2 regions of the Desulfosporosinus sp. FKA genome follow, and region 1 is predicted to be linked to the other one. Evidence: predicted binding sites of a transcription regulator. Region 1 holds the regulator's gene; the other holds the start of a gene.
The links. The regulator HrcA, encoded in region 1, represses chaperone genes, less so after heat shock. The targets are predictions, from matches to a motif close to TGTTAGCACTCNNNNNNNNNGAGTGCTAACA.
Positions count from the first base shown of each region.

Region 2: groES (co-chaperone GroES) is a predicted target of HrcA. The motif match lies at 3,957-3,987, and genes of this name have one in related genera.

Region 1 is NZ_NAHZ01000031.1:323,623-330,001, forward strand. It holds gene hemW (radical SAM family heme chaperone HemW) at 1-756, shown strand, start outside; gene hrcA (heat-inducible transcriptional repressor HrcA) at 1,371-2,414, shown strand; gene grpE (nucleotide exchange factor GrpE) at 2,472-3,077, shown strand; gene dnaK (molecular chaperone DnaK) at 3,109-4,947, shown strand; gene dnaJ (molecular chaperone DnaJ) at 5,368-6,379, shown strand, end outside.
Region 2 is NZ_NAHZ01000030.1:27,864-34,242, reverse strand. It holds gene B5771_RS14055 (transglycosylase domain-containing protein) at 1-292, opposite strand, end outside; gene B5771_RS14050 (hypothetical protein) at 610-795, opposite strand; gene B5771_RS14045 (metal-dependent hydrolase) at 1,005-1,691, opposite strand; gene groL (chaperonin GroEL) at 1,955-3,598, opposite strand; gene groES (co-chaperone GroES) at 3,630-3,914, opposite strand; gene B5771_RS14025 (NYN domain-containing protein) at 4,183-5,022, opposite strand; gene mog (molybdopterin adenylyltransferase) at 5,203-5,709, opposite strand; gene B5771_RS14015 (MOSC domain-containing protein) at 5,709-6,143, opposite strand; gene moaC (cyclic pyranopterin monophosphate synthase MoaC) at 6,310-6,379, opposite strand, start outside.

The DNA.
Region 1 (6,379 bases):
GCGCGTGCTGGCGTTCAGCTTTTAAGAACCCTGGGATTCACGAACATAAATTTGGACTTAATGTTTGGACTTCCTGGGCAAACAATGAGCTTATGGAAGAAGTCTGTTGAAGAAGCCTTGTCGTATAGACCGGAACATCTTTCTCTCTATGGGTTAATGCTGGAGGAAGGGACTCCGTTGTATGACCGCTTTGGAGAAGGCTTAGATGGGACGGAATCAACCGGCGCTCAAGGTTTGCCTGACGATGATGTTCAAGCGGACATGCAGGAATGGGCTGTGGAACACTTGGAGAAGGCCGGTTACCTTCATTATGAAACGTCAAATTTTGCTCTTCCCGGCTTTGAGTGTCGGCATAATTTGGGTTATTGGCGCGGAGAGGAGTATTTGGGTTTAGGGCCCGGTGGAGTATCTTGTCTCAGACAAATTCGGCAAAAGAATGTGGAAAATGTGCGGGCTTATCGGGCAAGTCTTCATGAAGGGAAGGAACCTCTTGATGAAGAAGGGAAAGAGATGTTGTCTCTCGAGGATTGTATGGCTGAACGGATGATTTTGGGACTAAGGCTGCGTGAGGGTGTTAGCTTTACGAAGTTTCGTGAGGATTTTGGCGTTGATCTAAGGAATATTTATGGGGATGTCTTGGAACGCTATCGTAATAGGGATTGTTTTGTGATCAGGGGTGATCGTTTGAGCTTGAATGCGAAGTATGCGTTTGTGGCGAATGGGATATTACGGGAATTCGTCAGGGGCGCAGGGTGACCCAGCCCTCGGGGGCGTGTCGGGGGGACGGTCCTTTTGACACGATTTATCTGGGGGCGGCCGCAGGGGTCGGAGACTGCTTGGGCTGCTCCCGAAAGATCTTATGCTTGTGTCATATTGCGCTCTGGGTTTCGGGGGTGTGGGAGTAATTCTATGAAGGATGTGCGCGCTTGATTTTAGGAAAGTTTGGGATACGGCACATTTTATGTGCGCCGACAACCTTAGGTGTGAGGCGGGCATAAATGGAATCAGGGGGATGCGCCATCGGTGTGTCAGTGGGACCGTCCCCTTGACACGCCTCTGGGGTCGGTCGCTGGAACGGAAGTTTGCTGGGCTGCTTCCGTAAAGACCTCGTGCTCGTGTCACACTGCGCCCTGGGCTTTGGGGGTGTGAGACGGGCGCAAACGGATTCAAGGTGTGTCAGAAGGACCGTCCCTTTGACACGTTTCTGGCTGTGAATTGCTTAAAAGGTTTCTTAAAATAGGGCATATTATATGAGAAAATGATTCTTGACAAAGATAAAAGAGCGTGGTAATGTGAAGACATAAAATGTTAGCACTCATTAGAGGAGAGTGCTAACAACTCCAGGTAACAGTGAAAGGCGGGAAGCATGAATGCAAATGGATGAGCGTAAACGAAAAATACTTCGAGCGATTGTTCAGGATTATATTGCTACCGCTGAACCGGTTGGTTCGCGAACTATTGCTCGAAAGTTTGATTTGGGAGTTTCTCCGGCTACAATTCGCAATGAGATGGCGGATTTGGAGGAACTGGGCTTTATTGAACAGCCCTATACGTCGGCGGGACGAATTCCTTCGGATGCCGGTTATCGATATTTTGTTGATTGTTTAATGGATGCTCAAACTCTAAGTGATGAGGATAAGGAAATTATTGAACGTGAAAGTACAAAGAAGATTTGTGAGATTCAAGAGGTTGTTTCCCAAACCAGCAGGTTGCTTTCGGAGTTAACGAGCTTGACTAGTTTAGTTCTCGGCCCGCAAAAGGGAAAAAGTGCTTTTGGCAAGATGCATTTTCTGCCTTATCAGCCGGGTCAGGTTATTATGGTGATTGTCAAGGAAAATGGGGTTGTTGAAAATCATATCGTTGATGTGGGTGATAATCTGACGGCGGAAGATCTTCAGAAGGTTGCTGATGTTTTTAATCAGAAAATGAAGGGGTATTCGTTAAGTCAAGTTAAGCGAAGTATGCTGCATGAGATTTATAGTGAATTGTCCCGGCAAAGGCATCTGATCGATAATGCTTTAGAAATGCTTGATGCTATCTTGGATGGCAGTGAAGAAGATGAGCCTATTTATTTGGGCGGAACGCTTAATATGTTAAATCAGCCCGAATTTCGGGATTTAGATAAAGTTAAAAGCTTGTTCAAGGTGTTTGAGGAAAATGAGCCTCTGAAGAAACTTCTGCTCCCTCGTCAGGAAGGACTAAATGTTACCATCGGTGGGGAGAATACTCTGAAGGAATTCCGGGATTGCAGTGTGATTTCGGCGACTTACAAGGTGAATGGGAAGACTATTGGTGCTGTGGGGGTCTTGGGACCGACGCGAATGGATTATGGTAAGGTGATTGCCATTGTAGATTTTATGACAAAAAGTTTGACTGAGGTACTGGCGCGGGGTAAACCGCGCGGATATAAGTGATGTTTGAACCTTTTGGTTCATTCCATATAAAATTTAGAGTACGTGAGGTGATTGCGAATGGCGGAAAAAAAAGAAGAAAATCTTAAGGATCAATCGTCCGAAGTGAACGAGGAATATACAGCCAGCGAATCAAGCAGTTCTGAAGAAGCTAATACTCAAGAAGATAATTCAAATAGCAAAGATATGGCTCCTGCCGAGAAAATTTTGGCCCTGGAAGCTGAGCTTACTCAGGTCAAGGCTAAGGCGGATGAATACTACGATCGCTTCTTGCGTCTGCAGGCTGAGTTTGATAACTATAGGAGACGAACTCAAAAAGAAAAGACGGAAATCGTTAAATATGCCTCTGAACAGCTTGTGAGCGAGTTGCTGCCGGTTTTAGACAATTTTGAACGGGCTACGAGTTCTGCCCAAAATAATCCCGATATAACAGCTTTTTCACAGGGTGTCGATATGATTCTTCGTCAGCTGCAGACGGCTTTGAGCAAAGTTGGCTTAAAACCGATGGAAGCTGTGGGCCAACCTTTTGATCCTAATCTTCATGACGCTGTTATGAGAGTTGAATCTGAAGATCATCCGGAAAATACCGTGGTGGAAGAATTACAAAAAGGTTATTTTCTGAAAGAAAAAGTACTGCGTCCCTCGATGGTTAAAGTTTCGAATTAGTGAGTTATCGAATTGAAGGAGGAAATTAGTCATGAGTAAAGTTATAGGTATTGACTTAGGTACTACAAACTCTTGCGTATCCGTTATGGAAGGCGGAGAGGCTGTTGTTATTCCAAATGCTGAAGGGAATCGTACAACTCCCTCGGTAGTGGGTTTTTCTAAAACAGGAGAACGTTTGGTGGGTCAAGTTGCTAAACGTCAGTCTGTCTCCAATCCTGAGAAGACTGTTATTTCTATTAAACGTCATATGGGTTCTGACTATAAAGTGAAAATTGATGATAAGCCCTACAGTCCGCAAGAAATTTCGGCAATGATTCTGCAGAAACTTAAAACGGATGCTGAAGCTTACCTAGGTCAAACCGTAGATAAAGCAGTAATTACTGTCCCAGCCTATTTTACAGATGCTCAACGTCAAGCAACAAAAGATGCCGGTTCTATTGCCGGTCTGGAAGTATTACGGATTATTAACGAACCGACGGCTGCTGCTCTGGCCTATGGCTTGGATAAAGAACAAGATCAAACTGTTTTAGTCTATGACCTTGGCGGCGGAACTTTTGATGTTTCAGTCCTCGAATTAAGTCAAGGTATGGTAGAAGTTAAAGCAACCAGCGGTAACAACCACTTAGGCGGTGACGACTTCGACCAACGTCTCATCGATTATATGGTGGCTGAGTACAAGAAGAGCAATGGCGTTGATTTAGCGAATGATCGTGTTGCCCTGCAGCGTTTAAAAGAAGCAGCTGAAAAAGCAAAAATTGAGCTTTCCGGTGTTACAAGCTCTAACGTTAATCTTCCCTTTATCACAATGACGGAGCAAGGTCCGCAGCACTTAGATATGAACATTTCTCGAGCTAAATTCGAAGAGATTATCGCTGATTTGGTCGAAGCAACACTTGGACCTACTCGCCAAGCCATTGAAGATGCTAAACTCAGTTGGAAAGACATTGATCAAATTATTTTAGTCGGTGGTTCAACACGGATTCCTTCTGTCCAAGAGGCCATTCGCAAATTAAGCGGTAAAGAACCTCACAAAGGTGTTAACCCGGACGAAGTTGTTGCTATGGGTGCTTCTATTCAAGGCGGCGTACTCAGCGGTGAAGTTAAAGACATGATCTTATTGGATGTTACCCCGCTGTCCTTGGGAATTGAGACCCTTGGCGGAGTATTCACCAGAATTATTGATCGTAACACGACCATTCCGACGACAAAATCCCAAATCTTCTCCACTGCAGCGGATAATCAGACCTCAGTTGATATTCATGTGTTGCAAGGGGAACGTGAGATGGCCAGCTATAACAAAACTTTAGGCCGTTTCCAACTCACAGGTATTCCAGCCGCACCTCGCGGTATTCCTCAAATTGAAGTTAAATTTGATATTGACGCAAATGGGATCGTGCACGTTTCCGCCAAAGACATGGCTACAGGCAACGAGCAGAAAGTTACGATTACGTCTTCTACAGGTCTCTCCAAAGATGATATTGAAAAAATGAAACAAGATGCCGAACTTCATGCTGATGAGGACAAAAAACGTAAAGAATTAATTGATGCTAAGAACCAAGCCGATTCAATGGTTTACCAAACCGAAAAAACCCTGAAGGATTTCGAAGGTAAGGGTGATGCGGGAGAACTTGATAGTATCAAAAAAGCCCTTGAAGAACTTAAGACCGCAGCCGCTACGGACGATGTTGCTGAAATCAATGCTAAATCAGAGGCTTTGACCAAAGTGCTGCATCCCTATGTTGAGAAAATGTATCAACAGCAAGCCGCTAATGCACAAAATGCTGGAGCTCAGCCCGGCGGAGAAGGTTCTGCCAAGAAAGACGATGATGTTGTAGATGCTGAATTTACAGAGGTTGATAAGGATAAATAGGGAGCCGAGGGGTACGCGGCAAGATCCTAGGTAAGCCATTGCCGAGCAGCCCCCTTATAATAGATGCGCAGCGGACTAAGAGGCTGCCGAGCCGAATGGTTCGCTGCGCAAAAAAAAATTGGGTGCAAGGGTTTTCCGGACTTTTGTGCCCGCCTTTTGTTTGTTTTGGATAAATTTAGATTTTCTAAGATAAGGATATTACCTTGTGCTTAAACACGAAGGATCATATAATACTAGAGGACTTTATTTTAAGCTTACTATCCTTAATATGGGCAAATCTTTTCTTTATGGTGTCCTGTAAAGGCCTTAAGGTGATTTATACCTTTAACAGGTTAATTTAGAAACCTAAGATTAATGAAACTCTTAAACAGGTTAAAATGTTGGAAAGTGCGAATGGCTATAGGAGTGATGGAGGAAACCATGAAACGCGATTACTATGAGGTGCTCGGGGTTGAGCGATCGGCCAGTGACCAGGAAATTAAGAAGGCCTATCGAAAATTAGCCCGTCAGTATCATCCTGATGCTAACCCGGGTGATAAAACTGCCGAGGAAAAGTTTAAGGAAGTTGCTGAGGCCTATGATGTTTTAAATGATCCCGACAAAAAAGCGCGGTATGACCAATTCGGTCATGCTGGCTTTGATCCCAGCCAAGGCGGCGGAGGCTTTGGGGACATGGGAGGCTTTGGCGATATTTTTGATATGTTCTTTGGAGGCGGCGGCGGACAGCGGCGCAATGGCCCGCAGCGAGGCGCAGATTTGCGTTATGCCATGTCTTTAACCTTTGAAGAGGCTGTTTTTGGTGCGGAAAAGGAAATTCAGATTCCGAGGGACGAGACATGTACGGAATGTCAGGGCTCCGGTGCAGCTCCGGGTACTCAACCGACGACTTGCTCTCAGTGTCATGGCAGCGGGCAAGTTAAAATGACCCAACGCACGCCCTTTGGGCAGATACAGACGGCCCGAACCTGTCCGACTTGTCAAGGAGAAGGCCGAACAATTAGTACTCCCTGTTCCACTTGCCACGGAAAAGGGAAAGTTCGTAAGGTTAAAACGATTAAAATTAATGTTCCCGCTGGTTCGGAAGACGGCCTGAATTTAAGGCTGAGCGGAGACGGCGAAGCCGGAGCTAAGGGCGGACCTGCGGGAGACCTTTATATCGTTCTGCAGGTTAAACCTCATAAATTCTTTGATCGCGAAGGTAACGATGTCTATTGTGAAATCCCGATTACCTTTATTCAGGCCGCTTTGGGCGCGGAAATTGATGTGCCGACCCTGGATGGAGTTGTGAAGATGAAGGTGCCTGAGGGTACTCAGACTTCAACGGTCTTTCGTCTTAAAGGGCATGGCGTTCCCTATCGCCGCGGCAGCGGTCGAGGAGATCAGCATGTGCGGGTAATTTTGACTACACCGACAAAGTTGAATGAGAAGCAAA
Region 2 (6,379 bases), on a different contig from region 1:
TAGATACATCGGTTAGGTCTACATAGTTATAACCGCTTAAACCTAACTTGGCAATTGACTTATTGTCCTTATCCAATATCATAGTGCTGCCAGCTCTCTTAAAGGTTAGTTGGTCTATATTTCTTACTTTAATAATTGCTTGTTCCTTGGCTGAATCTATAGCAGGTTTATATACCACATATAGAACTCCAAGAACACTTGATAAGATGATGGTCAAAGTTAACAGAGCAAATAAGCAATACTTAATAATTCGACCAATTCGACTGCCTTTGGGGTTTTCAATTATAACCATGATTTATGACTTCCTTAACAGATGTATTTTTGAAATTCTGTTTCGTTTGTGTTTGGCAAGTTAACGATTCCAGGGGAATACCAACACAATTTAATCTTTATGCGGCGTTCTTCTTATGTATTACTATATACCAAATCCATGGAAATATTTGGTATAATTTGTAGGACAAACCATTACTTTTATCCAGTTTTTTGAATAAAATTGTCTACTGAGAACAATAAAACAGCAGCCTCTAAGACGCGCTCCCCTTGACGGGAACAGTTCTTTAAGGCTGCTGTTTTATATTTATGCTCATCGCAAAAACTATTATTTAATAGTTATCTTATCTTCTGAAGAAAACTTATAATTGACATACTCGTACCTATCAAAAAGGAAGTTATAGCAATCCACGTCCATATCTTTTTTAACTTTCCAGACTCATTTACAGTGACAAAATAACTGTCGATAGCCAAACGATCGGAGACAGTTTTATCCGGTTCCCCAATGCCCTCAATGTCTTCCATTAAATCACCCACCTTCGGTCTATATCATCTCATATTTTTTCTCGGAAACAAAGGCTTTTTTAAGTGAACTCGTTTCAGCTAAAGCTGAACATCGGGGCTTCAGATACAATAATGTCCAGTGGACATTATTGCCGAGCCGCCTTTCCCAATAGGAATACTTAGCGGCGAAGGATGACTCTACCACCTGAAGTTAACGAAGGACCCACAGATCACCCCTTTCTAACAACGAAAGCCATAAGCTTATTGGACATATTCAACATCCTGACAATCGCCAGGAAAAGCGCCAGATATCGGATCAGCAACTTGTCTAAAATCCCACCGGTTTTAATGGAGACTGGGAACTTGATTCTTTTCTTAACGATAGGATACAAGGGTGCTATTCCGCCGGAAAAGAAATCTGCTCCAATATGGACGATGTATCCGACCATAAACGGCTTAACTAAAGGTATTCCTACATAGTGCTTGTAAATGGTTAGCCCTTGCAATGTGTTAAATGCATACCAAGCGACAATGATTCCAATCAGGGAATGAGTTATGCCACGATGTTTTATAAAAGCCATGATCAATAGAATAATCCCAATTACCATCATGGCTAGATGAAAATCATAGCCGTTGAACTTAAGATTAATTTTATCGCTGATATAGATTGCGGCCGCACCCCCCAGCATTGCGGCAATTCGACTCTTTCCAAAGGGGCCTGCAATTTCTTTGGTCGCAATACTTCCCGGCTGATCAAGGTCCGGCGCGAGACTTCCTAACACCACTGCTCCAGCAGATACAGCAAAAGTTAGTAAACCATTATCGAGCCCTGGCCATCTTAGCATAGGCGCTGTGAATGTTGCAGCTGCCAAACCAATGGCGACATGCGTTTTGCCCATCATAACCTGTCTAATCATCGCCTTTCTCATTATAGAATTTTTGTCCAAAAAGATATTTTTTCAGTCTCCAGAGGCGGATGTAAGTCTTCCTGAAATCATAGAGCGACTTGGTCACAAAGATGGCGAAACAACAAGAGTTGTCTATATGCACACGACAAAGGCCATGAAACACGAAAAAAGAGGCTTCTCAAAAGTTCAGAAAACTCATGAAAAGCCTCTAATTTTCTCAATGAGGACTCAAGCCTTTAAATCGGCTTGTAACAAGGGTTTCAGGCGTTGACTTACATCATGCCGCCCATTCCGCCCATGCCACCCATGCCGCCCATACCAGCCATAGCAGCAGCACCATTGTCTTTAGACGGCAGGTCAGAGACCAGGCACTCAGTGGTGAGCAGCATTGCAGCGATGGAACCGGCGTTTTGCAGAGCTGAACGTGTAACCTTAGCAGGATCCACGATACCGGCTGCGATCATATCTTCATAAACTTCGGTTACAGCGTTGAAACCGGTTCCTCTATTGGAGGAGCGAACTTTCTCAACAACAACCGAACCTTCTTGACCGGCATTGTTAGCGATTTGACGCAGAGGCTCTTCCAAAGCACGGCGAATAATCATAACTCCTGTTGCTTCATCGCCTGTCAGTTCGAGTTTATCTAAAGCGCTGATAGCATCAATCAAGGTTGTACCGCCTCCGGCAACAATACCTTCTTCAACGGCAGCACGCGTAGCAGCTAAAGCATCTTCGATTCGAAGTTTCTTTTCTTTCATTTCAGTTTCAGTAGCTGCACCGACTTGAATTACAGCAACGCCGCCGGATAATTTTGCTAAGCGTTCTTGGAGTTTTTCGCGGTCAAAGTCTGAAGTGGTCTCATCAATTTGTCTCTTGATTGCTTCAACACGTTTCTTAATATCCTCGACGTCACCGGCACCTTCCACGATAGTGGAGTTTTCTTTAGTAACGCGAACTTGACGTGTACGTCCAAGCATCTCGACAGTAGTATTTTCCAGTTTCAGGCCAAGATCTTCAGTAATAACTGTTCCGCCAGTAAGTACGGCGATATCTTCCAGCATAGCTTTGCGGCGGTCACCGAAGCCAGGGGCTTTAACACCAACACAAACGAAAGTGCCTTTTAATTTATTAACAATGAGGGTTGCCAAAGCTTCTCCGTCAATATCTTCTGCAATGATCAACAGTTGGCGGCCTGCTTGTACGACTTTTTCAAGTACAGGCAGAACATCTTGAATTGAGCTGATTTTCTTATCGGTAATCAGGATGTAAGGATCGTTGAGCACCGCTTCCATTTTTTCGGTATCAGTAACCATATAAGCCGAAATGTAGCCGCGGTCAAATTGCATACCCTCAACAACTTCTAACTCAGTCGTCATGCCCTTAGCTTCTTCAACGGTGATAACTCCGTCCTTGCCTACTTTTTCCATAGCTTCAGCAATTAAGCTGCCAATTGTTTTATCACTGGCAGAAATTGAGGCAACTTGGGCAATAGCTTCGCTTGTTTCTACAAGTTTAGCATTGGCTTTAATGTCTGCAACAACAAGCTCAATTGCTTGCTCAATACCACGCTTAATTCCCATAGGATTGGCGCCGGCTGCGACATTCTTTAAACCTTCTCTAATGATGGCTTGGGCTAAAACGGTTGCGGTCGTTGTTCCGTCACCGGCAACGTCGTTAGTTTTTGTAGCGACTTCTTTAACAAGTTGAGCACCCATATTTTCAAACGGATCCTCGAGTTCAATGTCACGGGCGATAGTAACTCCATCATTAGTGATTAAGGGAGATCCGAATTTTTTATCTAATACAACATTACGGCCTTTAGGTCCGAGAGTAACACGAACAGCTTCTGCGAGAGCATTTACACCACGCTCTAAAGCATGTCGAGCATCTTGATTAAAAACTATTTGCTTTGCCACGTTATTCACTCCTTAAGTAAATGTTAATTAATTAACCGAGAACAGCCAGGATATCTGCTTCTTTTAAAATTAGGTAGTCTTCACCATCATACTTAACTTCAGTACCTGCATACTTAGAATAAATGACTCTATCACCTGGTTTAACATCAAGTGCAATGCGAGTCCCTTTTTCCATTTTGCCAGGTCCTACAGCCACAACTTCGCCTTCTTGCGGTTTCTCTTTAGCCGTATCTGGCATAATGATTCCGCTCTTTGTTTTTTCTTCCATCGGGAGCGCTTTAATGACTACCCGATCTGCGAGAGGTTTAATGTTCATGAAGAAAAGACCCTCCTTAATGTTATTTGTTATTTTATAATTTGTTAGCACTCGGCTTTATTGAGTGCTAACAATATCACTATAATAATATGCAAGGGGACAGCGGAAAGCAACCCCCCCAATTAGCCAAATATACTCTTGTACCTAAAATATATCACATTTTCTCCATTTTACTATATAGGCCGTTTGATTATACAGCTTAGAACTTGCTCGAAGGCCTTTAAATCACTAGAAACTATAGTTTCCATATTATTACCATTTTATTCATCTACTCCTCCGAAATTAGTTTTAATTGGCGTTGGCTTACTTCATCAAGCATTGGCCCAAGGGCTTCCCTAACTTTCTTGTGTTTTTGGTTAAGAAGGTAAATCTTAGTTTTACCTATTTTCAAATTACTGTCCAGATGCTCCTTCTCAGAAAGCATATTTTCCTTCAACAAATACCGAATCAACTCTTTGACTTGAGGAATAGAGCGCCCTAAAAGTTCAGCTAAGGCTGCTCTTGCCTTTGTTGAAGCCACATAAGGTAATCGGATTTGCAGCGAGCCAATAATTTGAACCCCCCGCTCTAAATCCGTTTGCGGTTGATACTCTGCTTCCGGGTTCTCATGAAACACCCATTCTAAAAGGTCGTCCTCTTCGCAATATGGCTGCAAAGAATGATGGATACTGCCGCCTACCCCAATAACTTGTACATCTTTACCCCAAGCTCTGATTTTGCGTAAAAGGGAAAGGAAATCTCCATCACCTGTAATTAATAAAAACAAATCGAAGGTCGCTGTTCGTGTGAGCAAAATTTCTTGGGCTTCCAGCATCAGTTCCAAATCAGCAGCATTACGACGCAAGCCGGTACTGGCATAATTATTCTTACTAAATACATGTCTTGTAAAGACATTTGTCTTCTCAAAGGTTGTTTGCGTACGCCAAAATTCTTCACGATCAAAATTAGCGTACAAATAAATAGCTTGTAAATCCAAGGTGTTTTTTTGAGCGTAAGTTTGTAAATATTGAACTAACTGTTCCGGTGTCAATTCATAACCTCGTTCAAGCAAACTTGTCCAGATATTTTCGTAATCAACAAACGCAATGGCTTTTGTCATTGTTATCATCACCTTTCAAGCCACCTCTGTAATATCATACGCTAACCCCTGGACAAGAGTGACAAGCAAAGAGATAAAGATAAAGAGCTTTCACAAAAGTGTGCAAGCCCTTAACTATAAGTCATTATTTATCCAATCGTAAGACTCCCACTTCTTCAAGTGGGAGCGGGTCCCCCGTACTCTAGTTCACTAAGTTATCTTTTTATCGGGAGTGGCACATTCGCTTGCTTCTCCCTTGAGAATTTGAATACCGTGCGGCAAAGCAGAAGAAATCGCTGTAAAACATTCGCGAACAGCTTTAGGACTTCCAGGCATATTAATAATAAGAGTTCTCTTTCTGATTACAGAGACAGCCCTGCTTAACATCGCTTTTGGAGTCGCTTTTAAACTTTCATGGCGCATCACTTCCGCTATGCCCGGTACTAACCGATCAGCGACCGCCATTGTTGCTTCAGGCGTGACATCTCGCAGGGAAAACCCAGTTCCGCCGGTCGTCAATATCAAATCCAAGTTCATTTCATCAGCCCACAAACGCAGGGTTTTTTCAAGGAGCAATTGATCATCAGGAAGCACTGCATATTCAATAACTTCCCAGCCCATTTCTCGAACCAGCTCTTTTAGGACTGGACCTGAATGATCTTCTCGTTCTCCGCGTGATCCTTTATCACTTGCTGTAATTATCCCAACCCTTACCACTATTCTATCACCTCAATTGTATCTCCTACACGAACCGCTCCACCTTCCAGTAAACGAATAAAAATCCCTTCCTTGGGCATGACACAATCTCCCGCTTGATAGTAGATTGCGCATTTAGAGTGACATTCTTTGCCGATTTGGGTTACTTCTCCAACACTTGTTGCACCTATTTTTAACTTTGTGCCGATGGGAAGCGAATATAATTCCAACCCTTCCGTCGTTAAGTTCTCGGCAAAATCTCCTGGGCCAACGTCCAGCCCTTTGTCCTGCATGGTCTTGATACTTTCCATACCTAACAAACTGACCATTCGGTGCCAATTTCCGCCATGAGCATCGCCTTCTAGTCCAAAACCGACCTTTAAAATTCCCTTACCAATATTTTTTTTACGCATTCCTTTTCGCTCACTAACGCAGACTGCAACAATTTTACCCACCTTCATCACCATTCTTTCCCCGAGTTTACCTTTACTTGCTCTTAATAAATAGAAACTGAACCATATGACATTTATTGTTTAGCTTATTATCCAGTTTTCAAGATCCCCACTTCTATAAGTGGGGGTGGGTCCTATTGTTCACTGTATCTCTTATTCTTGCCTTTGATCAGCGCACATAATGACCGCTTTTGCCGCCCTGTTTTTCTACTAAATATATTTCTCCAATCGTCATGGAT